Regions from separate parts of the Bacteroides intestinalis DSM 17393 genome, predicted to be linked through region 2. Evidence: riboswitches for the same ligand, from Rfam matches in the RefSeq annotation. Region 2 holds a riboswitch; the other holds the start of a gene.

Region 1 (16,146 bases), on a different contig from region 2:
ACTCATTGTATGCTTTCCACATATCAGGTACCCCATATCCATAGATATTATCGGGAAAATCCGCACGGTCACCGGACCGACGTACCAATTCAATCACTTCTTTTGCTGTCAACTTCGGACAAGCCTGCCACAAACAAGTCACCATACCACACATAATAGGCGAAGAGAAAGAAGTACCATTAGCCCGTCCCTGATTACCATCCGGACGGATGACGTCTGATCCTGACCCTACTGCAACTACATCAGGCTTCACACGATGGTCTGCAGTATTACCAATAGATGAGAAAGGGGCCAATGTTCCTTTCTTATCAACAGCTCCTACCGTCAATACATTTTCCGCATCTCCCGGAGGGGTAATTTTCTTCCAAGAACCCATGCCGGAATTACCAGCACTACATACCAGCACCATTCCCTTATCAGCAATGCGTGAAGCCTGACGAGACATCAAAGCATGCCGTCCATCCAAATCACGGTATTTATAATTCTTTGATTTGTCATCAAACGTATAATACCCCAAAGAGGTATTAATCACATCCACTCCCACACTATCGGCAAATTCTACGGCAGCCGACCAATAATCCTGCTCTACCAGATGTTCCGAATATTCGTCTTCACTACGAAGCAACCAGAAGGAAGCTTCGGGTGCTGTCCCTGTCATAATCTCAGGCTGATTCATTCCAATGCAAGACAGAACGCTCAAGCCATGACTGCTCTCCGCAAAAATATCCGCTTGGGGATTCACAAAATCTTTTGTACCCAAAATATGAATATTCTGCATAGCAGTAATCTTATCTACATTGTGGAAACCGGCATCAATAACTGCAATCGTCATTCCCTGACCTTTGAAACCTGCTTCATGCAGTTTATCTCCATTGCTCAGTTGAACCTGAGTGATGGCATGCCCATAGATACTATCCGGATGCAGGATCGGTTGATTGATTACAGAATCCCGTTCCGTTGACATTGTCGGTTTATCAGCACCGGGAGAAAACCATACCTTTTCCGTAGAACGTACAAAAGGTAATGCTGCAATGCGGTCTATTAAAGTAGTATCATTACAAGATACTGTTACAAAATTATCCCATTTTCCAACCACTACGATATTCACTCCCTGTTTACGGATTTCATCTATATATTTGCGGCACACCGGAAGATCAGTAGAATCAATCGGAAGATTCTGCTTTTTACGGCGCTCAATAGCCTTTTCCGACAGGAACTTCTCAGGACATTTTAACGAATACTCTGTAGTAGCCTTGTCTTTTAAACTGATGCGATACTTCAATGAATCTTGCTGTGCGGACACACCTGTCATAAACAGGATGAAAGCCCCAAAAAGAAATAATTTTCTCATTCTATTACTATCCATTACTTATTTATTTTCTGCAATAACCAAGCCAATGCCCCGCTGGGAAGCAATAAACGAGCCCCCCACTACCCGCCTTCCAATATAGAATACAGCTGACTGCCCGGGTGCAATAGCTGATGCTTCGGACAAGAAATGTACAAACAGCCGCCCGTCTTCCAACCTTTTCACCGTGCAGGGAATCGGTTTGCTACGATAACGGACACGTACTGTCAAGTCAAGAGCCGAGAAGAATTCCTGTTCATCGATGATGTTATCCTGTTCGGCCAGCATATATTCAGTCTGTAATTGTTCGGCATCGCCCAGCATCACTGTATTTTTCTGCGGATTTATCTTCAACACATAAGCCGGTTTGCCCAAAGCTATTTCCAGGCCTTTCCGCTGTCCGATGGTATAATAAGGAAAACCTTTATGCTCGCCCAACTTCACCCCTTCGGAATTGACAAACCATCCGGGACCGATTTCACGGTCTATTTCAGGAGAATGTTCGCGCAGGAAGTCCCGGTAATCACCCTTGATGAAACATACCTCCATGCTCTCCCCTTCTTCCGCCTTCAACTGATAGCCTTTCTCGCGCAAATACTTCCGTACTTGCAACTTAGTATAAGTGCCCAGCGGAAAAAGGCAACGTTTCAGCACATCCTGCCCCAGTCGCCAGAGAAAATAAGACTGGTCTTTCTTATCGTCATCTCCGGCCACTATATATATATTCCCGTTCTTTTCTTCCAGATGGCTATAATGCCCGGTAGAGATAAATGCGCAATCCAGTTTGTCCGCCCATTCAGTGAGTATACGGAATTTAAATGTAGGGTTACACATCACGCACGGATTGGGTGTCCGCCCCTGGCAATATTCATCAATAAAGTTCTGCACAATTACTTTGCGAAAAGCCTCACGCTCATCAGCCACATGGTGTTCGATACCCATACTGTCGGCAAGTTGTCGCGCCTCCACCGGTTCATCTCCCCACACCCACATGGTTAGTCCGACTATCTCATACCCCTGTTCTTTCAACATCAGACAAGTGGCGGTACTGTCTATACCGCCGCTCATGCCTACCAATACTCGCTTCTCAGGTCTGTTCATTTTAGGATGTTCATTCAATTAGCTTACAAAAATAGATGATTTCGGGGAGAAGAAAAACAAAATGTCCCTCAAAAGTTGGACAATAACTTTTGAGGGACTTTATTTTTATCTTTTAAGGCATATCCTTATTTGAAAAGCAACTGTGCCATGTGATACAAACTTCTACGCCAAGTCAGGAATTCATGCGCCGTATCGGGAGAAACGAACGACGTAGCCTTGAAACCGGCAGCCTTGAGGTCGTTCACAGCCTTAGTCACACCATCCGGATTCTCCTTGCTTCCGCAACTGATGAAGATGGATTCCACCTGCTTTTTATCCTTGATGTCGTCCGGTGCATAAGTGCCACCGCTCAACAGTCCATAGTAATTGAATACTTCCGGACGTCGCAGAGTAATCAGTTTCGTCTCAAAGCCACCCATAGAAAGTCCTGCCATAGCACGGTGCTTCTTGTCGGCCTGTGTACGGAAGTTACTATCAATATAAGGTATTAGTTCGTCCACCAGCACCGTTTCAAACTCCTTAGCCGTGAACTCTTTGATATGCCCAAATTTCACATCATTCGTCATGCCATACGTCATTACAATGATGAACGGTTCAATCTTGCCTTCGGCAATCAGGTTGTCCATAATCAGATTCGCATGCCCCTGGTTGGACCATGCCGTTTCATCTTCTCCCCATCCGTGCTGTAAATAAAGAACCGGATACTTCTTCTTATCCTTGCCATAAGTGGGCGGTGTATAAACAAATGCACGACGGTGAGTGTCCGTACTCTTGGAATAGAAATAAACCTGCTGAACATTGCCGTGAGGCACTTGTTTCATGGCATAGAAATCTTCGTCATGAGCCGGAATCTCAATGCCGCTTTCCCATCGGCAAGAACCGTAATAATTCTTGGCGCCCGGGTCATTAAACACGCCACCGTCGATAGTGAGGTGGTAATAATGGAATCCCTCGTCCATAGGGCCATCTGTAGTACCCACCCATACACCTTCTTTATCCTTACGGAGAACTGTGCCGCCACGACCTCCCAGTCCAAGGCTGACAATGACTGATTTGGCATCAGGAGCAACTACACGGAAGCGGGCATATCCCTGCGAATTAACCATAGGATACTGCCGTCCGGGCTGATTAAGCACAGAAGGACGGAAATCTTCTTTCACCACAGCATTATCGTGTGCCGGATCAAAATCCTTAATGATGCTATAGACACGTTTCGGCTTATAATTCTCATCGTAAGGCAACGGATAATTGCGTGCGCCGAGCCATGAGTCGCGGTCGGAAAGATTCCAGAAAGTAACATTGTCTACCACATCCTTATGCTTGCGAAGCACTTTAAACAGGCGAGCATACTGATCTTCCTGAAGCGTTTTCACCACCTGACTGATATTGCCGCCGTCACGGCTGAAGTTGAGCTGTCCTCCCATCTCCTGATTGGCACGAATATCCAACTCGGTAATATGAATATGTTTCACTATCGTAGAGTATTTTGTCAAGGCAGCATCTACATCTTCCATACTCGGACCGTAGACATTGTAATGTCCCTGCATGCCGATACCATCAATGGGCACACCTTCTTCCTTCATGGATTTCACCATATTATAGATGCGGTCGCGCTTTCCGGGATCGGCAGCATTATAGTCATTATAGAAAAGGAGTACATTAGGGTCGGCCTCACGGGCATAAATAAAGGCTTTCTTAATGAACTCGTCACCGGCAATCTGATAAAGGGGGGAATTGCGATATGGACTTGGTTGCTCTCCCATGCCTCGCCGGCCACCCTGCCAGCCACCATCGGAGATAGCTTCGTTCACCACGTCCCACGCATATATCACGTCTTTATAACGTTCCACGATGGCTGTGATATGATGCTTCATATTCTGGAATAATTTCTCTTTCGACACAAAATCGCCTTTTTCATCCTTATACATCCATTCTCCTATCTGGGCATGCCACATCAAGCAATGCCCGCGAAGTTTGATACCGTTGCTACGGCAAAAGTTGGCGATCTTGTCGGCATTCTCCCAGTTGAACTGTCCGTAGGCAGGCTCGGTGGGTTGCGGCTTCATGTCGTTTTCCGCCGTAATACTGTTAAAGTCTTTTTTGATGATGGCAATCTGTTCGGGATTTGCGATATTACGCATATTAACAGCCACGCCAATAGAGAAGTAATCTTTATAAGCATCCTTCAGTCCTGTTTCGCCGCTTTGTGCGAACCCGTTATTTGCGCTCATGGCAAATGCCAACGCGCAAAGGGAAAATTTGAATAAATGTTTCATCTGATAATTATTTAAAAGGTTTTTCATTGTATATCCGTATACTATGATATCATATATTCATTATTTAATGTTTGCTATTGGAAACGGTTGCAAAAGAATGCTTTTTTTAGAGAGAATCCCCATATCTGTGTTACAAGTTTTTTCGCTTATGTTACCTCCTCTAATAAAAAGTGAAGGAAAACGTCTTTTTATGGTTGACACCACCACTAAAATGAAAAAGAAAAAAGAGAATTGTAACTAAAACGAAATACACATGACATAAAAACATAACACGTATGTCTGAACTTTGCCGCCATAAATTAATCGACTACAACTAAGAATTATGAAGAAAAGCGCATTGATGTTGCTCATCATTTTGTTGCCACTGGCTGTGAAAGCTCAAACTCCATACCGCAACGAAGACGGAAAGAAGATTGATAAAGAAGAGCTGGAAACAAAAGATTATCTTCCGGAAATACATGGTACTATCCGCACCAAGTTCGAGTATCAGACAGAAATGGCTGCCAGCCGCTTCGAAGTGCGCAATGCGCGTATTAGTATTACCGGCAATGTATTACCAATAGTGGCTTATAAAGCAGAAATCGACCTTTCCGATGAAGGACAAATCAAGATGCTGGATGCCTACGCCCGCCTCTTCCCGGTAAAAGACCTGACAGTAACTGCAGGACAAATGCGCGTACCGTTCACCATTGACGCCCACCGTTCTCCGCACCAGCAATATTTTGCCAACCGTTCATTCATTGCGAAACAAGTCGGTAACGTACGTGACGTTGGCGTTACATTGGGATATAAACTCGGAACTGAAATACCTGTTACATTAGAGGGCGGGCTTTATAATGGTTCGGGACTGACCAACCAGAAGGAGTGGCACAAAGAAGTGAATTACTCCGCCAAAGCGCAATTCCTGTTTGCCCAAAAACTTAATCTGGCTTTAAGCATACAGAGCATTCAGCCGCAAGATGTACGGATTAACTCTTATGACATCGGTGCTTTCTACGAATCCGGCCGTTTCCATATTGAAGGGGAATACCTGTACAAGACGTATGCTGACAATGCTTACGACAATGTGCATGCCGTGAACAGCTTCATCAACTACGATTTACCTCTACGAAAGGTTTTCAACAAAATGTCTTTCCTGGTACGCTATGATATGATGACCAGCCAGAGCGACGGCAAAGCTATCGATGAGGAAACAGGCGCTTTAGTCACTACTGACTATAAACGGCACCGCGTGACGGGTGGTGTCACTTTCAGCCTCAGCAAAGCATTCCGTACGGACCTTCGCCTGAACTTTGAAAAATACTTTTATGCCAAAAACAGCATTACCAAAGAATCAGAGCAGGATAAGATTGTATTAGAACTGATGGTTCGGTTCTAATGCACGCAAATCTCTCAGACAATCAGCTCCGCTTAGGCCGATACAGGATACCGAATATATTAATCAAATACCCTGTCAAACATACGATGGGAGCTACCCTTATACGCAATCCACTGAATATATCAGGGTTGTAGGCGGCGGGGGTACTCCCCTCGCCGCTCATGAACAGATATCCCACTATTATCATTACCGAGCCAATTAGCAGAATTACATAATTTCTCCTGTCAAATACCGTTTCTGTCTCCTTCAGCTTCATTATTTTTGTTCCCATGTTCTTCTTTAGTTTTAGTTCTTATAACCCATGTTTGGAGCAAATAGTGCATATTTATCTTCAAACCGTCTGTTGCTCTCTTTATAACTCTCCTCATCTACCTTCTTCAGAAGTTCATTACATTGGTTCCATTGCCAGAATTTATAGATACAATCATTGCGGACCATTTCCATACGGTTCCCCTTTAATGAAAAAGCCCAGTTGATATAATCTTCCGCTTCGGCTATCAAATGCTCTGTCAGGGTTATCGCTTTCATCTTTTCGCCCAATGCGGCATAGGCTGTTGCTATGCTATAAGAACCGCTTTCATACGTTTCGGGAACATTATATCCCGGAACAGCCTGTTCCGCATAAGCAAGTACTTTCTTTGCACGCGCAGGGTCTCCTTGTATTATCAGTTCTTTGGCCAGTTGCGCGAAAAGCCTGCGATGATACCAACACGTACGCAGGGTTGTTTCATCCAGATAGAGCCCCGGAGTATTCAGCCCGCCATATTTATATCTGTTCATTACATTGTCATAAAGCCTTTCCACATCTACTGCATAAGGCCTGTTTTCGTCGGCATCTCCCCACTTCTTATAGTCAAAAGGCGTAAAGCGGAATGCTAATCCTTCCTGCACAAAGTAATTGTCAAACTTCAGTTTACTGACACTCCCTACGGAGATTGCAAGGTAAAGCGGACGCTCCCAATTACAGTTCGCCAGTATCTCCAGCATCAGTAAATCTACTTTGTTCAGCATACGTATATCTTTTAAAGGAATATAAAGTTTGTCCGGTATCGCATCTTTCAGTTCTTCCCCCTTCAACTGCCGGATTGCTTCAGGAAGCATGATTCCCGAACGAAGCAGCGCGTCCTTATCAATATGGATATTTATCGTATCCGTAGGAATTACATTAAATTCCTGTCTCTCTGAGAATATCCAATATTTCAAGATATTTTTTACTTCAAACGGGTCTTCTCCAAAGCTGTCACGTGCTTCCTCCGGATTTCTCCGGTACAATTCCTCTATTTGCTTTTTCAGTTCCGGGCGTACGGCCACATATTCGTTTTTACCTTCCTGATATTGATTCTTATTCCAACTTATAGGTAGTCCGGGAGCATCATACAACGGACATTGCTGTTGATAAATATACCAATCGGTCTGTGCGTAGCTTAGGTTGCAGACACGTGCATCCTTGCGTACTTCCTCCGTATCCTGATTATACCACAATGGGAAAGTATCATTATCCCCGTTACAAAAGATAATCGGATTTCCCGTATCGGGAAGAGTCATCAGATAGTTAGCCCCAAAGTCGCGACAAGTGAAACGGGCACTCCGGTCATGGTCATCCCACGTCTGAGTGGCCATTTGCACCGGAATCAATAAACAGATTGTCATTAATACACTGACTTGTACCGTAGAAGTCGTTTTCCGGCGAAGCGCATCACACAATCCGGCAGCACCTATCCCTATCCAGATAGCAAAAGCATAGAACGAACCGGCGTATGCATAGTCCCGTTCGCGCGGCTGACCGGGTGTTTGATTCAGATAAAGCACAATAGCCAGTCCTGTCATAAAGAAGAGGAAAAACAGTACACTAAACTGCTGTTTACCTTTCTTGCTGCGGTTCCATTGCCAATAGATACCGAACAGTCCTAATAATAGCGGCAATCCGTAAAACACATTGTGCCCTTTGTTCTGGCGCAGGGATTCCGGCAACAAACTCTGGTCTCCCAATCTTAAATTATCCAACCAGGAAATTCCTGTTATCCAGTTCCCATGTTCCGGTTCGCCACTTCCTTGCACATCATTCTGCCGTCCTACAAAGTTCCACAAGAAATAGCGCCAATACATATAATTGAGTTGATAGGTAATGAAATAAGTCAGGTTTTCTTTTTGTGTGGGAGCGGCCTCGTTTCCTCCTGTCCAATTTTTGTAAGAAGAAGCCATGCGCTCACTCCACATCCGGGGAAACAGCATATTCTGAGTATAGCACACGTCTTCTTTATGCCGGATTATTTTATATTTGCCTTCTTCTTTATCCGGGCGATATACAGCACTCCCCTTTGTGGTTTTTACTCTGTAATAATCACCCTCGGGCACATATTCCGGCTCGGAAGCGTAGGTTTTTCCATAAAGCAGGGGAGCACTTTCATACTGCTCTCGGTTCAGGTAACTTTTGAGCGTAAAAATATTGTCCGGCGCATTCTCATTAAGCGGAGTATTGGCGTTGGCACGAATCAGTATCACCGCATAGGTGGTATAACCTACGGTGAGCATAAGCAAGCACCATAAAGAAGTATGCAACATACGTTTTCGGAAACGATAAATGGCTCCGGCCAGTACGAAAAATGTTAAAGCTAAAAAGCTTATCAGCCCTGTGTGGAAAGGAAGTCCGAATACATTGACAAAAAGCAGTTCGAACCAGCCTCCCATGTCAGCCATGCCCGGAATATAAACAAAAAGAATAAATATAATAAGAAGACCGGATGTAGTAATTGCCGCAGCTACTCCTTTAAGCGATATCGTCCGATATTTCTGATAATAGAAAACCAACACAATGGCCGGGATACAGAGTAAATTAAGCAAATGCACTCCGATTGACAGTCCGATGACATAAGCTATCAGGATAAGCCAACGGTCGCCATATACCGAATCCGACTCATCTTGCCAGCGAAGAATCATCCAAAACACCAGTGCCGTAAGAAAAGAAGAGAAGGCATAGACTTCACCTTCTACCGCACTGAACCAGAATGTGTCACTGAATGTATATGCCAAGGCTCCAACAAACCCTGCCCCCAGAATGATGATAACATCCGCCGTTAATAAATTCTGCCCATCATTTATTATCAGGAACCTTACTAAGCGGGTGATACTCCAAAAAAGAAATAAGATACAACCGGCACTCAGCAACGCATTCAGAAAATTAACCATCCAGGACACTTGTGACGGGTCGGAAGCAAACTGAGTAAACAAGTTTCCAACAAGCATATAGAAAGGTGCACCCGGCGGATGCCCCACTTGTAACTTTTCGGCACACGAAATAAATTCGGGACAGTCCCAAAAACTGACAGTAGGTTCAATTGTCATTCCATATACAAAAGCTGCTATCACAAAGACAATCCACCCACTAAAATCATTCCACTTTTTAAATAATAAGTTGCTCATTGTTCTGTAACTTTTTTGTTTGCAAAGTTATAGAACAGCCCCGTAAAAGAGAAGAAATTTACCGGACGAGCACGGACATCCCGGCAGCATAGTCAACTGATAACCAGCAATATTACATTACCAATTACAGACAAATTCAGACTTACAATGATTTTACAATATCTTCCAACGATTCTTTAGAGTTTGCCAACATCAGTTTCTCCGTTTTTATCCTGGAGATTCTCCGGGTCAGAGTCTCAACAGTCAGTTTCATTAAATCAGCAAAACAAGCGGGCTGAACGCCTTCGCGTAAAAAGGCACATACCCTTAAATCCTCTTCCGTAAGTTTCGGACTTATCCCTCTCAATTTGGATACAAGTCCGTAAACACTCTCCTGAAGCCGCAAAAGTTCGGTCCAGTCTTTCTCAGAGAAAAAAGATACTTTAGAAGATAAAGCCGTTCGCTCCTTCAACTGACGGACTTTTGAGACAACCGGAGAGCTCTCATAAATATATTGTTGGAGGGATTGATATTTTTCTTCAAGATAATTACATTGCATCACCAGTTTGTCAGCTTCGACCTCTTTCATCTGCATTTCTTCCTTAAAGGTATCCAGTTGCGAATGTACTGTCAGATGTTTCTTCCAAAGTAACCCAAGCAAGAGAGACATAACACCCAATAAACCTAAAGCAGAAGATAAAATGACAGTAGAGTTATCTTTGCTGTCAATCAACATCAACTGGCTGGCGTATGCTTTTCTTTCCATCTCCAGTGCTTCGTCAAAGTTTTCATATTTCTGATAATACAGGCTGCATCTCTTGCAAATCTTAGTCATTTGCTCATATTCTTCTGCTTGTGCTGCTAATTTTATTGCTTCCTTGAAATGAACTTCGGCGTCTTTCTCCTGATTCAAATCACTCTCTACGCATGCCAGATAATAATAGGCTCTCGACTTTTGAAGTTCATTTCCATATTGCTCATAATAAGATACCGCCTGACGAATCTGATTATCAGAAGAATGAGGTATATTCTTATCTTCATTGAACTGAGTACAAAGCAAATTATATTCTGCAAGTTGCTCCTCATTCATCTGGTTCATTTGAATCGTTTCAAGAATAATGGATGCCGTATCCGGATCTTGCTCTATTAATTGAGCGGCTTTGTCCAATCCTTGTTTCACATTAGTCCCTTCCGGATGACATGCAACCAAAGAAAGGATAAATACATACAATAAAATTCGAAGATTACTCATAGTCTCAATTTTTGATCTCTGCATACAAATATGCGACAAATTTATAAGATTATCGTTAGAGTAACGAATATTTCGAATGTACTTCCGATGCATCTGTAGTGTATCCGGAATGTACGGAGCAAGTATGGCTCTGATACAATTCAGGTACGGTGCAGATACAAAAGAAACCTAAACTTTTCCATACAGAGTTTGATTATTCGCCCGAAAAATCTTATATTTGAATAAATAACTCAATGCTTATGGCAAATCCGATTATTCCGGGAATACCCGAAGCAGAACAAGGACTGTTGTATCAGAAACTAAACGAATACAACCGAGGAAGAACATCTTACAAAGATGCAGGTGCTTATCTGGTGGTATTGCCCCATCCTGGCTATCCCCGTTACTCATTATGGGTTTATTCTCCACTACCCGAACGCCAGTCTATTTTTTACATTCAAGACCTTTCTACAAATATCCATGAAAGTCTGCGGGTAGCAAGCAGTCTATGTTATTACTCTCCCCGCTGCATGCTATTGGTGGAGTATAATGCTAAACGTATGCAAAGCAAGGGAGACGATATCATTGCTTTCGGGAAGTATCGCGGACATTTTCTGCACGAGATTTTCCGCATCGACCCGAGTTATGTAAGTTGGATTGCCTATAAATTCACGCCCCGCATTCCTAAACAGGAACGTTTCGCAGAAATAGCCCGGATATACCATTCCGTTCATCTGGATATTCAGAAACGGCAGGCAAGGCAGAAATATTCTACCAGCCGCTTCCTGGGCAAGGAAGGAGATAAAGTAGAGAACCTGACACTGAAAGTACTGCGCGTACGGTTGGAAGACGATCCTTACAAAACAATGGTCAAAGGAACAACTCCCTATTTCTCTGTCCGGCAAATACTGACGCTGGAAGATCCTATCGGCAACCTGGTTACTTTCCGGGTAAGCTCCCGTACAGCAAGCCGTGAATCGGGACAAGTGCCCGGCACAGAGCATGCTTTCCAACCCGGTGAGACGGTATTTATCGCCTCAGCGCGTATCTCATGTACCTTTACTTCGGGAAACAAGCAATATACACGACTGAATTATGTTAAGTTTAAATAATCATAAAAGATAAGCTGGTCTCTTTCCTGTTAAAAACATTCGTCTTTACTTTACCGGCAGAAAAGGGGGTGCTATAAATATAGCTGAGATTATACCCAATGAACCTGATACGGTTAGTACCGTCGAAGGGAATTTTTCTTCTTATCTTCTTACTATTCGTTTATACTACTGCCCCTTTCTGCAAGTATAATTTCTAAATTCAGAATTTGAATGTTTGACGTACAATTCATTACGCATTTTACGGCATCCATTTCTTATCCGGACTCCGCACGTATAGCCCTCGAGGGAGGTTGCCGCTGGGTTCAACTTCGGATGAAAGACGTTTCCGAAGAAGAACTGAAAAACACAGCCATGCACGTGCAGGAACTCTGCCGCCAGTACGGGGCTACCTTCATCATTGATGATCGTGTAGATCTGGTGAAAGAAATTGGTGCGGACGGTGTCCACTTAGGAAAACTGGATATGCCGATAAAAGAAGCAAGGAAAATGCTGGGCAAAGGGTTTATTATCGGTGGAACCGCCAACACATTCGCGGACATCAGGCAACACGTTGCCGATGGTGCCGACTACATAGGTTGCGGCCCTTTCCGTTTCACAACTACCAAGCAAAAGTTATCACCTATCTTGGGACTGGACGGCTACCGCTCCATACTCGTACAAATGCAGGAGGAAGGTCTAACCATCCCTATTGTTGCTATCGGTGGAATCACACGCGAAGACATTCCATCCCTGAAAGCATTAGGACTGAGCGGGATAGCACTGAGCGGCGGTATTCTGAAAGCTGAGAATCCTGTACTTGAAATGGAGACAATTATACGACTGACCCAATAGCAATCAATTAGTGAACCATGGAAGATAAAACAAAAATTACTTATCCCGAATCCGAGAAAGTCTATATGCAGGGGCAACTCTATCCTTACCTGAAGGTGGGGATGCGAAAAGTGAACCTCACCCCTACCGTAGTAGTGGAAAACGGGAAGAAAGTCATGACGGAGAATACCCCCGTCTACATCTATGACACAAGTGGTGCATACAGTGATCCAAACCTGAAAGTAGACTTAAAGAAAGGTCTGCCACGCCTCCGCGAACCGTGGATACAGGAACGGGAAGTTGAACGACTACCGGAAATCAGTTCCGAATATGGAAAGATGCGCCTGGCGGACAAAAGTCTCGATCCCTTACGTTTCGACCATATCACCTTGCCCTATCGTGCAAAGGAAGGAAAAAAGATTACCCAAATGTATTATGCTAAACAGGGTATTGTTACCCCGGAAATGGAATATGTAGCCATCCGTGAAAACATGAACTGCAAAGAACTGGGTATAGATACTTACATCACACCTGAGTTTGTAAGGGAAGAGATTGCAGCAGGACGTGCAGCATTGCCTGCTAATATCAACCATCCTGAGGCAGAACCTATGATCATCGGTTCAAAGTTTCTTGTAAAGATCAATACCAATATTGGAAATTCGGCTACTTCCTCTACCATTGAAGAAGAGGTGGAAAAAGCCGTTTGGAGTTGCAAATGGGGCGGAGATACATTGATGGATTTATCTACAGGAGAAAACATCCACGAAACCCGCGAATGGATCATCCGTAATTGTCCCGTTCCGGTAGGTACAGTCCCTATGTATCAGGCTATGGAAAAAGTACGCGGAAAAGCGGGAAACCTTACTTGGGAGTTATTCCGGGATACACTGATCGAGCAGTGTGAACAAGGAGTGGATTATTTTACAATTCATTGCGGCATACGCCTGAAGAATATCCATTATGCTAACGAACGCCTTTGCGGAATGGTGAGTCGTGGTGGCAGTATCATTTCACAATGGTGCAAAGTACATCAAAAGGAAAGTTTCCTGTATGAGCATTTTGATGATATATGTGACATATGTGCACAATATGATGTGGCACTCTCTTTAGGAGACGGTTTACGTCCCGGAGCGATTCGTGATGCCAATGACCGGGCTCAGTTTGCGGAGTTGGACACAATGGGTGAACTCGTAGAACGTGCCTGGGCAAAGAATGTACAGGCATTTATCGAAGGTCCCGGTCATGTGCCGATGCATAAGATCAGAGAGAATATGGACCGGCAGATAGAAAAATGCCACGGAGCACCATTTTATACCCTCGGCCCGCTGGTAACGGATATTGCGCCGGGATACGACCATATCACAAGTGCCATCGGCGCAGCACAAATCGGTTGGTACGGAACAGCAATGCTTTGCTATGTAACCCCGAAAGAACATCTCGCTCTGCCTCAAAAAGAAGATGTCCGTATAGGAGTGGTCACTTATAAAATAGCTGCACATGCTGCGGATCTTGCCAAAGGCCATCCGGGTGCGGAGATCCGGGACGATGCCTTGAGTAAAGCCCGCTACGAGTTCCGCTGGAAAGACCAGTTTAATCTGAGTTTGGATCCGGAACGTGCCTTGCAATATTACAAGGAAGCAAACCATCTGAACGGGAAGTACTGTACGATGTGCGGACCTAACTTCTGCGCCATGCGAATCAGCCAAGGGCTGAGGGATTGTGATTATGACGCAGAAGCGGATAAATGATAATTTATCCGCATAACTATTGATATTCGGAGTGTCTCCATTCCCCTCCTCCCGGGAGGAGAGGTGCCCAAAGGGCGGGGTGGTAGGTGAGAAAGAGGGTACTCCTCCTCCCGAGAGGAAGAGAATGGAGATAGTTCTGCGTACCATTTATCAAACAAATAGAAATAACTTTTAAACTTATAAGAACATGATTGAAACAAAAGTATCCAAAGGTATCATTAGTACCTATTTTGAGAAATTAGAAAGAAACCTTGATCTGGATGTTGCCATTGTAGGTGGTGGTCCGTCGGGTATCGTAGCTGCTTACTATCTGGCAAAGGCCGGATTGAAAGTAGCACAGTTTGACCGTAAACTTGCCCCCGGCGGTGGCATGTGGGGTGGCGCTATGATGTTCAACCAGATTGTAATTCAGGAAGAAGCTATTGATATTATAAAAGAATTCAATATCAATCACGAGAAGTATGAAGACGGGCTCTATGTAATGGACTCTGTGGAAAGTACCTCCGCATTGCTTTACCATGCCGTACATGCAGGAGCCACCGTATTCAACTGCTATTCTGTAGAAGATGTCATTTTCAAAAATAACACAGTAAATGGAGTAGTCGTAAACTGGACTCCCGTATTGCGCGAAGGCATGCACGTAGACCCACTGAACATCCTTGCCAAAATAGTAGTGGACGGAACAGGACACGACAGCGAAATCGCCGCTACCGTGGCACGCAAAAATGGCAGCCGCCTGGCTACCGAAACAGGTGGTGTGATTGGTGAACGTTCACTGGACGTAATTGCAGGAGAAGAAGAAGTAGTAAACGGTACAAAAGAAATTTATCCGGGACTGTACGTTTGCGGTATGGCAGCTTCTGCCGTTTCGGGAACTCCACGCATGGGCCCTATCTTCGGTGGCATGTTGATGTCAGGTAAAAAGGTTGCTGAAGAGATTATTGCAAAGTTGAAGAAATAAATCTTTCATAGACTATTTTTCCATATATACCGGGCGAGCGATTATCCGTTTCTACGATGTCACATACAATTGATAGAGACGAAAATCTTTCGCCCGTATATTGTTTTATCCTTTTGTGACCTTGCTAAATCTATTTTTCTTATCAGGTGTTATTTTCTCCGGCAGAAATTATCAATGAACAACAAAATTATATAATTTTGTTTCCTACGAACACTTTGATAAATATTTAGCAAATTTATTACTGACACATCATGAAATATTTCTTCTTTTTAGCAGTAAGTATATTACTAGCCTCATGCAGGAATAATAATACGGGTAGTAATACTCAAAATAATATTTTACAGGCAGATCTGCAGCCCTCGACACTATCCATACATGAAATTTTTGACAGTATTCAGGTAATTCCCCTGGAAACTACAGATAGTTGTCTGCTGAGAGCCCCTGTAAAAGTCACTACCGGTAACAACAGAAACTATATCCTCGACTGGAAAAGTTTCCAGGTATTTGTATTCGATGACGAAGGACACTTCCTGCACACTATCGGCAAAAAAGGACAAGGTCCCGGAGAGTATCGGGAAGTTTATGACATGATTGTGGATGAAAGCCGGAAACAGGTAAAGTTGCTTTCACCTTTCGGTAGTTTATATGTTTATGATCTGGAAGGGCAATTCATTAAGCAGATACGATTACCGGATAAAAGTAATTACCAGTCTATGGTAGCGATGGGAGACAAAATCATAACATGGACAATTCCCAATGGCAGCGACGAACCGTGTATCACC
Region 2 (16,146 bases):
GGTTCTCCCGCTTTAGCTATGAATACATTGGCAGAACGAACATCCCAATATCTATTCTTTGATATAGAAAAAGATGCTTTAGAAAATATAGAATCCTATGCCAAACAAGTGAAATTAGAATCACATATCCAGACCTGTCATACGGATTCACTCGAAGGGATTATAAAACTACTACCCTCACTTTCCCAAGCTTCCTTCCTCCATATCGATCCTTATGAAATTGATAAAAAGGGAATATCGGGAACAACCTATCTGGATGTATTAATACAAGCAACCCAAGCAGGTATGAAATGCCTATTGTGGTACGGTTTTATGACTGGAAATAACAAAATACACATTAACCAATATATAGTGAATAGACTGGAGGAAGAAAACATCAAAGAATATACCTGTATTGAGTTAATCATGAATTCAATCAGAAAAGATACGATTCCTTGTAACCCGGGTATATTGGGGAGCGGCATTTTAGCTACCAATTTATCTAAGGAAGCCAATAAAGCAATTTGGGATTATAGCAATATGTTAGTTTGCATGTACAGTGACACTAAATATAAAAGTTATGATGGGAGACTATATAGAGATAGTATAAAGTAAACATAAAAAAAGGCTATCTATCCCAGACAGCCAATCTTTTGTTAACCTTAAATCTAATACTATGAAAAACACATTGCAAAGATACGGACTTTCAGGATATCTCCAAATTTCTAAGACTAAACGGAGACATTTATAACATGGTTTAATAGAATGAAGGAAGTTGTTAACTATTTAAATTCTTTATGTTAACAATTAACACAAAGAATTTCACTTTCTACAGCATCATTGATCTTTTTCGCTTTCAGCCTCCAGATCCTTGATTTCTCTATTCAGGAAAACGGATAAAATAGTTCTCAGAACAACTATACCACCTAAAATAGCCAGTTCATTCAAAGTTGGCTCCAATACTGTTTTTAAAATATCTGATGCGATTAAGAATTCAAGTCCGAGCAACAAATAAGTTCCGAAAGTTGCCCGTAGTTTTCGGATGTTAGTAGTCGAATACTTACCCGTGAACCTTTTGAACTCATTGATCAGAAAAGATATTATTCCGATTAATGCTCCATAGGTGACAATTAGAAGACTTGTCACACTGATTATTGTAGCTAATGTATTTAAGAAAGTAGTAAGCATGCCGATTGAAGTTTATTAATATAACATTGCAAAACACTTTAATGTTTGATTTTTTATGAAAAAGCATTGATACCGGTCTTTGCAGATATCGGGTACCAGCTCGCGGCAGCGAAACGATGGGTGCCTTACCTGCAATGTAGTATGGGATATTCATTTGCTCCTGAAAAAGATGTAAATGGTGGATATTTCTTCAACCCGACAATCGATTCCAAGAAAAGCTCCGTCACAACTCAATTTCAATAAGACTGGAGATTCTATTTTAAAAGAATCCCACTTGAGTGTACAAAAAGACAGTAATTCTGAATAATATTCCATTTACAGAAACCTATATTTCGCCTACTTTTGCACAAACAAAGAATTTAAGGTTATAGAAAAATGGATAAACACACATTTTACAGCTATTTGATAGTAGGTATGACATTTGCCTTTGGATTGTCTGCACAAGCTCAGAACAAGGTTACTGCACCCATGAAAGACGTCAACCAAGTTATTGACAACACACTGGATAGTTTAAATAAAGCCCACACAGCAAGACCTGTAGCAGGATCAAGTAGAAAAGGAGATAATCCCGTTTTATTTTTAGTGGGTAACTCTACTATGCGTACCGGAACCTTAGGGAATGGTAACAATGGACAATGGGGATGGGGATATTATGCCGGCGATCATTTCGATTCAAATAAAATCACTGTAGAAAATCATGCACTGGGGGGAACAAGCAGTCGTACCTTTTATAACCGTCTCTGGCAGGATGTTATTAAAGGCGTCCGGGCAGAAGATTGGGTTATTATTGAACTGGGACATAACGACAACGGCCCTTATGATAGCGGTCGTGCACGTGCCTCCATACCAGGTATCGGTAAAGACAGCCTGAATGTCACTATTCAGGAAACCGGAGTACAGGAAACTGTATACTCTTACGGAGAATATATGCGCCGTTTCGTACAGGATGTAAAAGCAAAAGGCGCCCATCCTATCCTATTCTCCCTGACTCCCCGCAATGCTTGGGAAGACAAGGATAGTACGGTTATCACACGTGTCAATCACACTTTTGGTCTATGGGCCAAGCAAATAGCCGAAGAACAAAAGATTCCATTCATTGATCTGAATGATATCACTGCCCGTAAATTTGAGAAATTCGGCAAGGAGAAAGTTAAATATATGTTCTATTTAGACCGCATTCACACCAGTGCTTTCGGAGCAAAAGTAAATGCTGAATCTGCTGCCGAAGGTATTCGGGAATACGCAGGTCTGGAACTGGCTAACTATCTGAAACCAATTGAACAAGATACGATCACTGGTTCCAGCCGAAAAGAAGGATGTCCGGTAGTATTCACCATTGGCGACAGTACAGTCAAAAACAAAGACGATAATAAAAATGGCATGTGGGGCTGGGGAAGCGTAATAGCCGAGATCTTTAATCCGAAAAAAATATCGGTAGAGAATTGTGCTATGGCAGGACGTAGCGCCCGTACTTTCTTGGACGAAGGACGTTGGGACAAGGTTTATAATGCACTTAAACCGGGAGATTTCGTATTAATCCAGTTCGGACACAATGACGGAGGAGATATCAACACAGGAAAAGCCCGCGGTGAGTTACATGGCTCAGGAAACGAAAGTAAAGTCTTCCTAATGGAGAAGACTGGAAAATACCAAGTAGTCTATACCTTTGGCTGGTACCTCCGCAAATTTATTATGGATGCCCAGGAAAAGGGGGCGATTCCCATTGTTTTAAGCCATACACCCCGCAATAAATGGAAAGACGGACAAATAGAGCGCAATACCGAGAGTTATGGCAAGTGGACACGTGAAGCGGCAGAAGCAACCGGTGCTTACTTTATAGACCTGAATAAACTATCTGCTGATAAACTCCAAAAAGCAGGACCTGAGAAAACTGCAGTTTATTATAATACGGATCATACACACACTTCTTTGAAAGGAGCACAAATGAATGCCCGAAGCATTGCAAAAGGATTAAAAACTACAGATTGTCCACTGAAAAAGTTTTTAAAATAGGAATTATATGAAAACATTGCAGGAATGATCGTACCCAAGAAAGAAAAATAGAAAATAAAATAGACATGGTTAATTAATCCAAAAGAATAACTGCATAAAACAAATAATCACTTCTTTTGCTCCCGTCAAAAAATAAAACTGGACTATAAATGAGCAATGAGATTGATACCAAAACTCTGAAAGCTTTGCAGCAAGGTAGCCACAAGGCTTTCGAAGAAGTTTTTATCACTTATTACGGTAAGACGAAAGCTTTTATATATGGCTACATCAAGTCGGGTCCAGATGCCGAGGAGCTTACAGAAGATTTATTTGTGAATCTTTGGATAAACCGTCATTCTATTGATATTTCAAAATCATTTGATTCTTTCTTACATACAGTAGCAAGAAACTCTGCTATCAACTTCCTGAAACATAAATATGTAGAAGATACCTATCTAAATAATATCCAAAAGCAAGAATGCAGTTCCACTTCGGAAGAAGACCTGATAGCCAAAGAACTCGGACTACTGATAGACGACACAGTAGAAAAAATGCCGGAACAAAGGAAGAAGATATATATTTTAAGTCGTAACGAAGGCTTAAGCAATGAAGAGATAGCAACACAACTGAATACTACCAAGAGAAATGTAGAAAGCCAGTTAAGTCTCGCCTTGAAAGAAATACGGAAAACAATTTCATGCTTCTTCTTATCACTGTTATAATACACTCTTTTTTCGCTCCAACCCCCTAAAAAAGAAGTAAAAGAAAAAATATATTCACCTAAAATAACAAAGAATCATTTTTCTTCGTATAATTGCAGATTATTATATTCATAATCTTATGGGGAAAAGATTTTTATTTATTGCTACTTGCATAACTTCGACACTATTACTAGCGACAAGTTGTTTAGAAAAAAATGATGTGTATGTTAAAATTCCGGCAGACCAGTTCTTCGATTTTGACTTAAACCAGAAGATAAACCTGTCTGTGGACTATGGATTCAAAGGAAAAGACTATGTTGTCTTATTCGACCTCTACGACGAAAATCCGATAATAGAAAATGAAAACGGGGAACTTGTCAAAAAAGACATCTCTCCCATTTATCGTGCCGCCACAGATAAGGATGGTAAATTTTCCGGAGAGATACAAATTCAATCTGCTTTGTCAGAGGTCTGGCTATACTCAGAGTATGCCGGAACGCTCTCTCCTATTCAGTTAGAAGTTACTGATAACTCTATCATGTACAATCAGGAGAAGTATATTGCAAAAGCAACTACCCGAGCCTTAACACCTAACAATCATCAATATCCTGACGACTGGCTAACCTTGGGTGACTGGAGTACCCTCGGAACTCCTACTTATCTAACACCCGGCAGAGTACTACCTGATGCAAAAACATTGTATAATATAAATGAGATATTCGTCAAATACAATGGAACTGCTATGGAGCAAAGGGATTATGGAAAAGCATTCTTCGCTCCTGGCGTTAGCTCTGAGATAAAAATCATAAAAGCTACAAAAGTTTATTTATGTTTCATCAATAGTTCCGCTGGTTGGTACAATAGTGTCGGCTACTTTAGTTACCCTACCGGACAGGAACCCCAAAGTGTATCGGAAGTGCAGAGAATCATTGCATTCCCCAGTGCCACCTCTATTGCTCACAAGGGTGAAACAGGAGCATTAGTTAGTGGTGACAGAGTACTATTGAAGTATTGGGACGGAGAAAAATTCCATGATGAATTTCCCGCAGGAGTAACCATCGGATGGTGGTTGCAGGGAATGGGATTCGAGGCAGGAAATGTCAAGCCCAGAGTCGATGAAAAATATAACAGATTCTCCCTTTCGCATCTAAATTCAGATGGAAAACAACGGAGCGTTTCATTAAGGGATCCCAACTCCGACCAACTTGTAGCTATCGGATTCGAAGATAATACCGACCTTCGTTACAATGATGCCACTTTCTATCTGCAAATAGAAGAGAAGGGAGCAATAGACGAAAGCAATACACCTACAATACCGGATGTAGGAAATCCACCGAGTAACACGGAGAACTTCACTACATACTATGGTACACTAACCTTTGAAGACTTATGGCCATCAATGGGTGACTATGATATGAATGATGTGATGATAGACTATTCATGCAAAGTGTATAAAAACACGAGTAACAATAGAGTATATAAGATAGAAAATCAATTCATTCCACGTCATAATGGTGGCACACTCCAATCAGGATTTGGCTTCCAATTGAGTAGTGTCTCATCCGGCGATGTAAGTAATATAACAATAGACGGAGCCGAACAATCCCAATATATGCAGGGAGCTAATCAGGAGCCTGGACAAAGTCATCCTACTTTCTTATTATTCGATAACATCAAAGGTGTACTTGAAAAAACAATCACAATAAGCTTTGAATTGAACGATCTTGTGGAAGCAAATGTCGTACCTCCATATAATCCATTTATCTTTGTAGAATCGGACAAAGGCAGAGGAAGAGAAGTACATTTAGTGAAATATCCTCCGACAGACAAGGCTGATTTCGGTCTATTCGGTACAGGAAGCGATGCTTCACGCACTGATGAAGGCCTCTACTACGTAATGAACAGGCTTAAATTTCCCTTTGCCCTGAATTTGGCAAGTATTAAGGATTTCCCTACACCCGATGAAAGTGTAAGAATCGACTTAGCTTATCCCCAATTCAACGATTGGGTAAAGTCTGAGGGAAAAACTAATAAAGATTGGTATAAGCATCCTGCACAATAGAGTTAGGAAACGAATTAATCCGATAACTCATTTTGGTCAAAAGCTCTCCATATCCATATCAAGCCCGCACTTGCTCCACTCCTATACGGGGAACAAAATAGTGGAGTTGGTATGGAGGAGATATGGAGTTAGTAAGGTGCAGATTATTTGTTCCTTTTCTCGGTTATTAGAGAAAGCCTACTTCCTTAAAATAAAAAAACTCGATTTTCTTACTGAGCTTTTCATCTGTTAGCTGTATATATTATAAAATACAGCCAGATGAACAAGAATATGATCACTCGAATTCTTAGGAAATACTTATCCGGACGTTTCTCTTCCGATACAGAAGAAAGGGTTCAGAAATGGATTATTAAAGATAAAGATATTGAGGAAAAAGAAAAAGCCTCACTGGAATATTGGAATGAACTGGAAGCAAAAACCGATCCGGACACTGAACTTGTACTAGACAGAGTAAATCAAAGAATTGGCTATAAAGAAATCGTTCACCGACCTTTCTATCAAAAATTGACACGTATTGCAGCCGTTCTGATTCCACTATTTATGATGGCAGGAGGCTATTTATATTATACCTCCACACAAAATAAATGGATTGAAATATCAGTTGCATACGGTGACAAGAAACACTTCTTATTACCGGACAGTTCTGAAATATGGCTGAATGCGGGAACTGTAGTCAAATATCCGAAAGAGTTCTCGAAAGTGCAACGCCTTGTACACCTTGATGGCGAAGCTTATTTTTCTATTCGGAAGAACACAAGTAAACCGTTTATTGTAGAAACCTCCCAACTCTCAGTTAAAGTATTAGGAACTAAATTCAACGTAAAGGCTTACGCTGATGACAAACTGGTAACCACTACCCTGACAAGTGGTAAAGTTGAAGTTATCCCTCCCACCCAAGACCCACGGATACTAAAGCCTAATGAACAGTTGACATACGATAAAAAAACATCCGCCGTCAACATTACTGAAGTCTCCCCAACCGATACAGATGGCTGGATCACGGGTAAACTGATATTTACCGATGCACCTTTCACCGAGATCCTGCAAACACTTGAAAAACGTTACGATGTGACTATCAATCATACAATGAACATTCCTGCCTCCAAACAATATACCGTCCGATTCCTTAAAAATGAAAATCTGGAAGAAATACTGTCTGTATTAAGTGAGATGATTGGCTTCAGTTATCAAAAGCAAGGAAACAAAGTAGAACTAATCAAAAAACAATAAAAAGAAACTGCCTATGAAGAAAAAGAACCGGATTGCAGCTTGAGACCCTCAACCCGGTTCTGAAATGCTAATGCTCTATTTGAAAGTGAACTAAAATAAAGTATCAACCATACAAAGATAATGCAATTTGAGTGCAGAACTTTCATGCTTGCATGAACAAGTTCTGCCGAAATGCAGCTTATCTTATAAAAATATACAATAATGAACCGAATAACCATTAATAAACAAATAAATAAGATACTCCTTTTTTTATTTTTTGCCTTTCTATCATTTAATGCCACAGCACAGAATGACAAAAAGCAAATCACCATACAAAATAAAAACATATCACTGAAAGAAGCTTTTGCCGAGATAGAACTACAAACCGGATACAGCATAGCCTATGAGTTGTCGACCGTAGATGTAAAGAAGAAAATATCACTGTCATTAGAAAACCAGAGTATTGACGAGGCATTATCACAAATCCTGAAAGAAACCCGGTATTCGTACAAAATAACAGGCTACCATATCATTATCACTCCATCCGACAACGAACAACAGAAATCCACCAAGGAAAAAACAGAGAGACCTACCCAAACAGTCAGAGGAATCGTACTGGATTCCAAAACCAATGCCCCCATAGAGTTTGCTACTGTAAGAATTATGAATAGCGGTTCTTTGGGCAGTACAACAGATAGTCTGGGAAGATTTCGGATAGACCATGTTCCTGTGGGACGATGCAATATACAAACCTCCTATGTAGGATATAATGCCAATATTTTCAATGAAATACCTGTAACCTCTTCCAAGGAAGTATATATGGAAATCCCATTGGACGAGAATGTTCATTCGTTAGCGGAAGTCGTCATACAACCTGAGATAAAGAAAGATAAGCCCCTGAATGCAATGGCCATTATCGGCGGACATATGATCAGTATGGAAGAGGCAGGCAGGTTTGCCAATGGTTTTGATGATCCGGCACGCCTGAGTTCTGCATTTGCAGGTGTGGCAGGAGATGTAGGAACCAATGCTGTAGCTATCAGAGGAAATTCACCCCAGTTTACCCAATGGAGACTGGAAGGTGTAGAAATTCCTAATCCTACTCACTTCGCTGACCTTACCGGACTGGGTGGAGGTTTTCTTTCGGCCCTGAGTACACAAGTGATCGGTAACTCCGATTTCTACAACGGTGCGTTCCCTGCCGAATACAGCAACGCATTATCAGGTATCTTCGACATGCAAATACGAAATGGTAACAATCAGAAGTACGAACATACATTTCAGTTGGGTATTCTGGGTATTGACCTGGCATCGGAAGGCCCGATAAGCAGGAAGAATGGAAGTTCCTATATCCTTAATTACCGCTTCTATACTACTTCCTTAGCCACAGGAAATGACATGAACCTCAAATATCAGGACTTATCATTTAAGCTGAATTTTCCTACCCGGAAGGCCGGAACTTTCTCTATCTGGGGGATCGGACTGATTGACCGCTATAAACCGGAGATTCTCGACCGTGATGAATGGGAAACACAAAGTGACCGGCAATCCGGAAATACAACATTTGATAAAGCAGCAGGAGGAATTACTCACAAGTATCTTATCAATGCGGATACTTATATCCGTTCTTCATTAGCCGCTACTTATGCAAAAGATCACACAGAAGCTGATCAGATGACAGAAGACGATAAACTGGTCCATGTAGGAGATATCCGGAATTCCAAATGGGATATCGTTTTCAATTCTTATCTGAACAAGAAGTTCAACTCCAACCACATCAACCGGACAGGTATCACAATCACAGGACTTAAATACGATCTGGATTACAAAATCAGTCCTAATTTTGGTTTAGATATACCTATGGAACAGATTTCAAAAGGGAACGGAGAAAGTTGTGTACTCTCGGCATACAGCAGTTCTGTCATCAACCTAAGTAATCATTTTACCACCAGTCTGGGCATCACTGCGCAATACTTCACTCTAAATAAGAACTGGACCGTAGAACCCAGAGCAGCCCTTAAATGGACTTTCAATCCGAAACATGCCCTAGCATTGGCATACGGCCTGCACAGTCGAAGAGAAAGACTTGACTACTACTTTGTGGAACAAGAGGTCAATGGAAAAACTGAATCCAACAGATATCTGAATTTTTCAAAGGCTCATCACTTTGGGCTTACATACGACTGGAATATCAACTCATATATGCACTTAAAAGTGGAACCCTATTATCAATATTTATTCCGTATTCCCGTTGAAGAGAATTCTTCCTTTTCTATCATCAACCATCAGAGCTTCTACCTGGAAAGAATATTAAAGAATAGAGGTTCCGGAGTGAACTACGGTATAGACATCACATTAGAACAATACATGAAAAATGGTTTCTACTATATGATAACGGCTTCTCTTTTTAAATCGAGATACAAAGCCGGGGACCATATCTGGCGCAACACACGGTTGGACAAAAACTACCTCCTAAACGTACTTGCCGGAAAAGAATGGATGGTGGGACGCAATAAACAAAATGTACTAAGCCTTAACGGACGTATCTTCTTCCAAGGTGGCGACCGCTACACTCCTGTAGACGAAGAGAAAAGCCTGATAGAACATGATATCAAATTTGATGAAACCAGAGCTTACAGCAAGAAATTTGATCCTTCTCTCAATGGTGATATTTCTTTCAGTTATAGAATCAACAAAAGGAAAATATCTCATGAGTTTTCCATTAAAATGCTAAATGTAGGTATGCGCACAGGTATGCACTTTTACCAGTACAACGAAAAGACCCATAAGATAGAGAAAGAAGACGGATCGGGTATGATTCCGAATATCAGTTATAAAATCTACTTTTAATTTATGAAAGAGAACACTTATTGCTTACACCATTTTACAGCGAAAATATTCTATTGCCCCCGATAAAAGCAAAGAAGATGTATCAGGAAATTTCACAGTATCGGAATGAATTATCATCCTTTGTATGAACTAACCGTTCACGACAGACGTTATATCCATAGAACTTTAAAGACCAACGATCATGGAAAAGTATCTGATTCATAGTAATGAGTTGCATTTCATCAACAAGGAACGCATTCACAGGGAAGTAGAAAAAATGGTAGAGTCATTAGACATGGCAGCAGGTTCCACCGAAGGGTTCGATCTGTATACCGTAGTAGAAAGTTATTTCACTGATCTCGAAAAGCGAAAGGAAATCAATCGCTTACTGCATATAGAGAAAGATGAATGCGAAGCCATAGAGGAAGAACTCGGAGTATATGAAATGTGATTTACAATAAAAACTATCACGAGTAATTAACTATAAAGAATAAGGGGGCATAACAACAACCTGTTATGCTCCCTATTTTTTACAGTAATCAGTTCCAGACCACTATCAGTCCTTCGCCTGATGTACCGTCAGTTGTGGGAAAGGGAAACCGATACCTTCCTTATTGAATACAGAATAAATGGTCTTGTTCATATCGAAGTAAACTCCCCAATAATCTCCACTCTTTACCCAAACACGGATAACAACATTTACACTGCTTGCATCCAAAGCATGAAGGGCTACAAAAGGTGCCGGGTCAGCAAGGATACGCTTATCTTCAGCAATAATCCGCCGAACAGTTTCTTCCACCTTATCATAGTTCTCACCATATTCTACGCCAATTACCCAATCCACACGGCGGGTATCTTCACGACTATAATTGGTCACTGTACCACTGCTCAAGGCTCCGTTCGGTATATAAATCACTTTATTATCAGCCGTAGTCAGAATCGTATGGAAGATTTGTATCTCACGTACCGTACCTGATACACCCTGGCTCTCTATCCAGTCCCCCACCTTGTAAGGGCGGAACAAGAGAATAATCAAACCACCCGCAAAGTTCTGTAGATTACCGGATAAAGCCATACCAATAGCCACACCGGCAGATGCCAGCAAGGCAGCAAAGGAGGTCGTTTCTACACCCAGCTTACCGATAACAGCAATAATCAGCAAGATGGTCAGAAGGATATTTACCAAACTCTTTACAAAGCTCTGAATACCGGCATCTACATGACGCTTTTCCAACAGTTTGGAAACCATCTTCTTGATGAGAGAAATAAGGAAACGTCCAATGACAAAAATTAGGATAGCCCCAATAATATTTCCACCGGCAGCTACACCCCAGTCTATTAATTGTTGAAGAAAGACTTGCAATTTACTAAAGCCTTCTTCTACTACAGTTCCATCGGCAGGAATTGCCGTTTGTAATAACACTAACATAATATTTGTTCGTTTGAAGTTAATAAAATCATTATCTCCCAATAATTACAGGAGATTACAAAAGTAACAAATATTTCCGGTTATCGTTCACTCGATTTGCGTGTTTCAGCGAAAACACTTAATTTTGCCCCCGATTTCAACTAAGGGGTGCCCTAATATGACGGGCTGAGATCATACCCATTGACCTGATCCGGGTAGTGCCGGCGGAGGGAAAAGAAGAAAAGTTCCCCTTTTCTGTATTAATCTTTAATAGTTAAAATTGTAATGAGAAAACATGCAATGGCGGCCTGCCTGTTGATGGCAACGCTGAGTGTCTGTGCGCAGACGCATGAGAAAGACAGCTTGCGGGTGATAAACCTGCAGGAAGTAGAAGTTATCTCTACCCGTGCCACGGGAACCACACCTGTGGCGTTTACCAATGTTAGTAAAGAACAACTTAAAAAACAGAATTTCGGGCAAGACCTGCCCTATTTATTAAGCATGATACCTTCTGCCATTACAACAAGTGATGCAGGAGCCGGTATCGGTTATACCACCTTGCGCATACGCGGCACAGATGGCACGCGAATCAATGTCACCGCCAACGGTATTCCTATCAATGATGCAGAAAGCCACACCGTATTCTGGGTAAACCTGCCTGATTTTGCCTCTTCCGTAAAAGACTTACAAGTGCAACGAGGCGCAGGTACTTCCACCAATGGTGCAGGTGCATTCGGTGGTAGTATCAATATGCAAACAGGAGATTTTTCATTGAAACCGTATGCCGAAATCAACGCATCTTACGGCTCATTCAATACTCACAAAGAGACAGTGAAAGTAGGTACCGGACTTATCAACGAACATTGGTCTTTTGACGTACGGTTATCCAATATCAGTTCGGATGGTTATATAGACCGGGCATCCGTTGGCTTAAATTCCTACTATGCTCAGGGTGGATATTATAATGACAACACATCGGTGAAACTGATCACTTTCGGCGGAAAAGAGCGTACTTATCATGCATGGAATTATGCCAGCAAAGATCAAATGGCAGTATTCGGACGCCGTTTCAATTCTTGCGGATACATGTATATTGGAGATAAAAGCGGAGGGATACATCAACCGGAGATTGATTACGATTATGGTGTCAAAGAAGCCGATCAACTGATCAAAAATGGTGGCACTTTCCACTTCTATGATGACCAGACAGATAACTATGTACAAAAGAACTATCACTTGTTAGTCAACCACACTTTTACTCCGCAATGGCGTCTGAATGCCGGCTTGCACTATACCACAGGAGATGGATATTATCAGGAATACAAGATTGGACGTAAATTGGTAGAATATGGCATGAAACCCTATGAAGTAAGTGGAGAAAACGTAACCAAAAGCGACCTTGTTCGTAAAAAAGCAATGGATAACTGGTTTGGTGGAGGAATCTTCTCCGTAAGTTATACCAATGACCGGCTGAACGCTTCACTGGGTGGCGGTCTGAATCGTTATGATGGCGACCATTTCGGTAAAGTACTGTGGGTGAAGAACTATCTGGGGCAACTGAATCCTGATAATGATTACTACCGCAACAACGCTACTAAAAATGATGGAAATATCTATCTGAAAGCCAACTATGAGTTAGGTGGTGGTGTCAGTGCATACGCCGATCTGCAATACCGTCACATCACCTACAAGATGCATGGCCGGAATGACAAATGGAACGATGATACGAACGCACTTCAAACCCTGCATATTGAAGATAAGTTCGACTTCTTCAACCCGAAAGCCGGTTTGTTCTGGCAGATCAATACTAACAACCGTCTATATGGTTCATTCAGTGTAGCCCATAAAGAACCTACGCGCAATAACTATACCGACGGAAAGTTAACCGAACATCCCAAAGCAGAACGCTTATTCGACTATGAACTGGGATATACCTTTGCCAACTCATGGTTAAATCTGGGCGCTAATCTCTATTACATGGATTATAAAAACCAACTGGTATTGACAGGCGAAAAGAATGAAATTGGCGAAGCTGTAGCAGCCAATGTACCCGACAGTTATCGCATGGGTATAGAACTCATGGCTGGATTGAAACTGAACTGTGGTTTCCAATGGGATATCAATGCCACCTTTAGCCGTAATCGTGTAGAGAACTTCTCCGAAACACTGTACGAATGGGAGGACCCTACTACCGAAGCCTGGAAAATAGATCGTGGCAATACTCCTATCTCTTTCTCACCGGACTTTATTCTGAACAATCGTTTCAGTTATACGTATAGAGGATTTGAAGCATCCCTGCAATCCCAATACGTCAGCAAGCAGTATATGACCAATGCTAAACGTGATGACCAAATATTGGATGCTTACTTCGTTAGCAATCTGAACCTGGCATATACCTTCAAACTGCCTCGCATGAAGTCAGTCACAGTGGGTTGTACGATATATAACCTGTTCAATGAAACATACGAAAATAATGGTTTCGCAGGTAGCGGATATTCCCTCAATGATGCAGGAGAAAAAGAACGTTACAGCTATGCAACCTATGCTGCACAAGCCGGAACCAATGTACTGGGACATATTTCTTTGAGTTTTTAAAGCATGGAACAAACTCTCGAAATTATCGGAACCATCGTTGGTCTTGTCTACCTCTGGTTAGAATACCGGGCGAGTATCTATCTTTGGATAGCGGGCATCATCATGCCTGCTATCTACATTTTCGTCTATTACGATGCCGGACTGTATGCTGACTTCGGCATAAATATCTATTATCTGGGGGCGGCCGTCTACGGTTGGATGATGTGGAAATACGGTAGTTTTGTAAGACGAAAACTTCATCTACGTATCAAAGAAGGGCAGCAGGAACTTCCCATTACCCGTATGCCGATGAAATATTACCTGCCCCTCGGCATTATATTCGCCGTTACTTTTGTCGGCATTGCCTGGATACTCATTCGTTTCACCAACAGTAATGTACCCTGGCTTGATTCTTTCACCACTGCCCTCAGTATCGTAGGCATGTGGATGCTGGCACGAAAATATGTAGAACAGTGGTGGGCATGGATTGTGGTGGACATTGTCAGTGCAGGACTCTATGTTTACAAAGACCTCAATTTCACAGCAGGACTATATGCTCTTTATACAATAATCGCTATCTTTGGCTACCTCAAATGGAAGAGGATGATGGAAAGAGTGGTAGAGTGATAAGGTAATAAGGTGGTAAAGTGATAAAAGAAACAATGATGAAAGAAAATAATAATAAGAATTCAGTGGAACTTTGTGTTCTCTGTGGTGAACCGGAAGCAGTAATCTTAGCCAATGGTGATTATCCGACCCATCCTATACCTTTGCAGATACTGGCATACGCTCCTTATATCATTTGCTGTGATGGCGGTGCAAATGCTTATATAGATCGCGGCAACGTACCTGATGTTATTATCGGTGACGGAGATTCCCTGAGTGAAGAAAACCGCCGGAAATACAGTCATATTCTTCATTACATCTCCGACCAGGAAACCAACGACCAAACTAAAGCCGTAAACTTCCTTTTATCACAAGGTAAAAAAAACATCGCTATCGTAGGAGCCACAGGCAAACGGGAAGACCATACTTTAGGAAATATCAGCCTGCTCATTGATTATATGCGTACCGGAGCTCATGTCCGCATGCTGACCGATTATGGTATTTTCATTCCCTGCCATGACACCTGTTCTTTCCCCAGCCAACCAGGGCAACAGATTTCGATCATAAACTTTGGTGCCCATAACCTGCGAGGTGAAGGCTTGGTATACCCTCTCAGTGACTTCACTAACTGGTGGCAAGGTACACTGAACGAAAGCACGGAAACAGAATTCACCATTCACGCAGAAGGGGAATACTTGGTAATTATGAATTACCTTTCCTCTCCGCTACCTCCACAAAGTACACACTCAGACATATCATTCCGATAGCCACCCCCTGTTCCCAGGTAAAGCGGTCTTGCCCCACGATATAAGAAACGACGGTCGTCACAATCAGTATCAGATAGCCATACATGGCCACTACGGTTGTCTTCAGATATTTCAATCCGATGGGCATCAACCAATAACTAAGGTAAGTAGGAAAAATAAGGATGAACGCCAAAATCATCCACGGCATCCAGTGCCAGGTTCCATGTGCTGCGTCGGTGAACAACGGCGCGTCCCAGCCCAAGATAGTAGATATCACCAGACCGGACAGCGCCGCGCCCCCAAACACATATTTCATTACGGTCACCAAGCCGATCTCTTCCAGCAATTTCTTACTCAGAATCAGATAAATGGCAAAGAACACCGAACTGAGCAGGCACAACATATTACCTGTAAAGGCATCATGTGCCAAGTCATCGCTGCCTTGAGTCAATATACACAGCAATGCACCACCGAAACCGAGGGAAATACCGATAATTTTCATCAGTGTAGCCCGCTCGTGCAGAAAGAGAACGGAGATAAGAAATACCCAGATAGGTTGCAGGGAATTGAATATGGCACTACTGACAGGCGTCGTCTTACTGATACCCAGCAAATAGCAGAACATAAAACCATACATGCCGAATGCTCCCAGACAAAGTAACCCGATACGCTGCCGCCGTGTGATAGGTGCTTCTTTCACAAACCAGCCTGTCACCCAGAACGCTATAGCAGCAAAAGTACAACGCACCGTGACACCCGTCAATGCACCTATCCACACGGGCAGCAGGAATTTCAGGGCATTCATATTCAATCCCGCAAATATTCGCGAGACTACCAAACTTAAATTGGCCT

The links. A riboswitch is a leader RNA that binds a small molecule or an ion and turns the genes downstream of it on or off. The one in region 2 is predicted to bind thiamine pyrophosphate.
Region 1: linked by a shared signal. The riboswitch ahead of BACINT_RS00320 (thiamine phosphate synthase) and the one ahead of BACINT_RS22245 (TonB-dependent receptor) in region 2 are both predicted to bind thiamine pyrophosphate.

Annotation. Positions count from the first base shown of each region.
Region 1 is NZ_ABJL02000001.1:80,031-96,176, reverse strand. It holds gene BACINT_RS00360 (S8 family peptidase) at 1-1,351, opposite strand, end outside; gene mnmA (tRNA 2-thiouridine(34) synthase MnmA) at 1,370-2,449, opposite strand; gene xyn10D/fae1 (bifunctional endo-1,4-beta-xylanase/feruloyl esterase) at 2,575-4,725, opposite strand; gene BACINT_RS00345 (porin) at 5,048-6,103, shown strand; gene BACINT_RS00340 (DUF3098 domain-containing protein) at 6,126-6,374, opposite strand; gene BACINT_RS00335 (glycosyltransferase family 117 protein) at 6,389-9,523, opposite strand; gene BACINT_RS00330 (hypothetical protein) at 9,666-10,754, opposite strand; gene BACINT_RS00325 (exodeoxyribonuclease X C-terminal domain-containing protein) at 10,994-11,845, shown strand; TPP riboswitch at 11,900-11,994, shown strand; gene BACINT_RS00320 (thiamine phosphate synthase) at 12,056-12,676, shown strand; gene thiC (phosphomethylpyrimidine synthase ThiC) at 12,694-14,403, shown strand; gene BACINT_RS00310 (sulfide-dependent adenosine diphosphate thiazole synthase) at 14,591-15,364, shown strand; gene BACINT_RS00305 (6-bladed beta-propeller) at 15,616-16,146, shown strand, end outside.
Region 2 is NZ_ABJL02000008.1:3,203,709-3,219,854, forward strand. It holds gene BACINT_RS22195 (23S rRNA (adenine(2030)-N(6))-methyltransferase RlmJ) at 1-594, shown strand, start outside; gene BACINT_RS22200 (DUF1622 domain-containing protein) at 817-1,167, opposite strand; gene BACINT_RS22210 (rhamnogalacturonan acetylesterase) at 1,543-3,180, shown strand; gene BACINT_RS22215 (RNA polymerase sigma-70 factor) at 3,330-3,881, shown strand; gene BACINT_RS22220 (LruC domain-containing protein) at 4,081-5,922, shown strand; gene BACINT_RS22225 (FecR family protein) at 6,181-7,152, shown strand; gene BACINT_RS22230 (secretin and TonB N-terminal domain-containing protein) at 7,354-9,981, shown strand; gene BACINT_RS22235 (hypothetical protein) at 10,163-10,411, shown strand; gene BACINT_RS22240 (mechanosensitive ion channel family protein) at 10,517-11,389, opposite strand; TPP riboswitch at 11,523-11,619, shown strand; gene BACINT_RS22245 (TonB-dependent receptor) at 11,654-13,963, shown strand; gene pnuC (nicotinamide riboside transporter PnuC) at 13,967-14,569, shown strand; gene BACINT_RS22255 (thiamine diphosphokinase) at 14,608-15,315, shown strand; gene BACINT_RS22260 (DMT family transporter) at 15,251-16,146, opposite strand, start outside.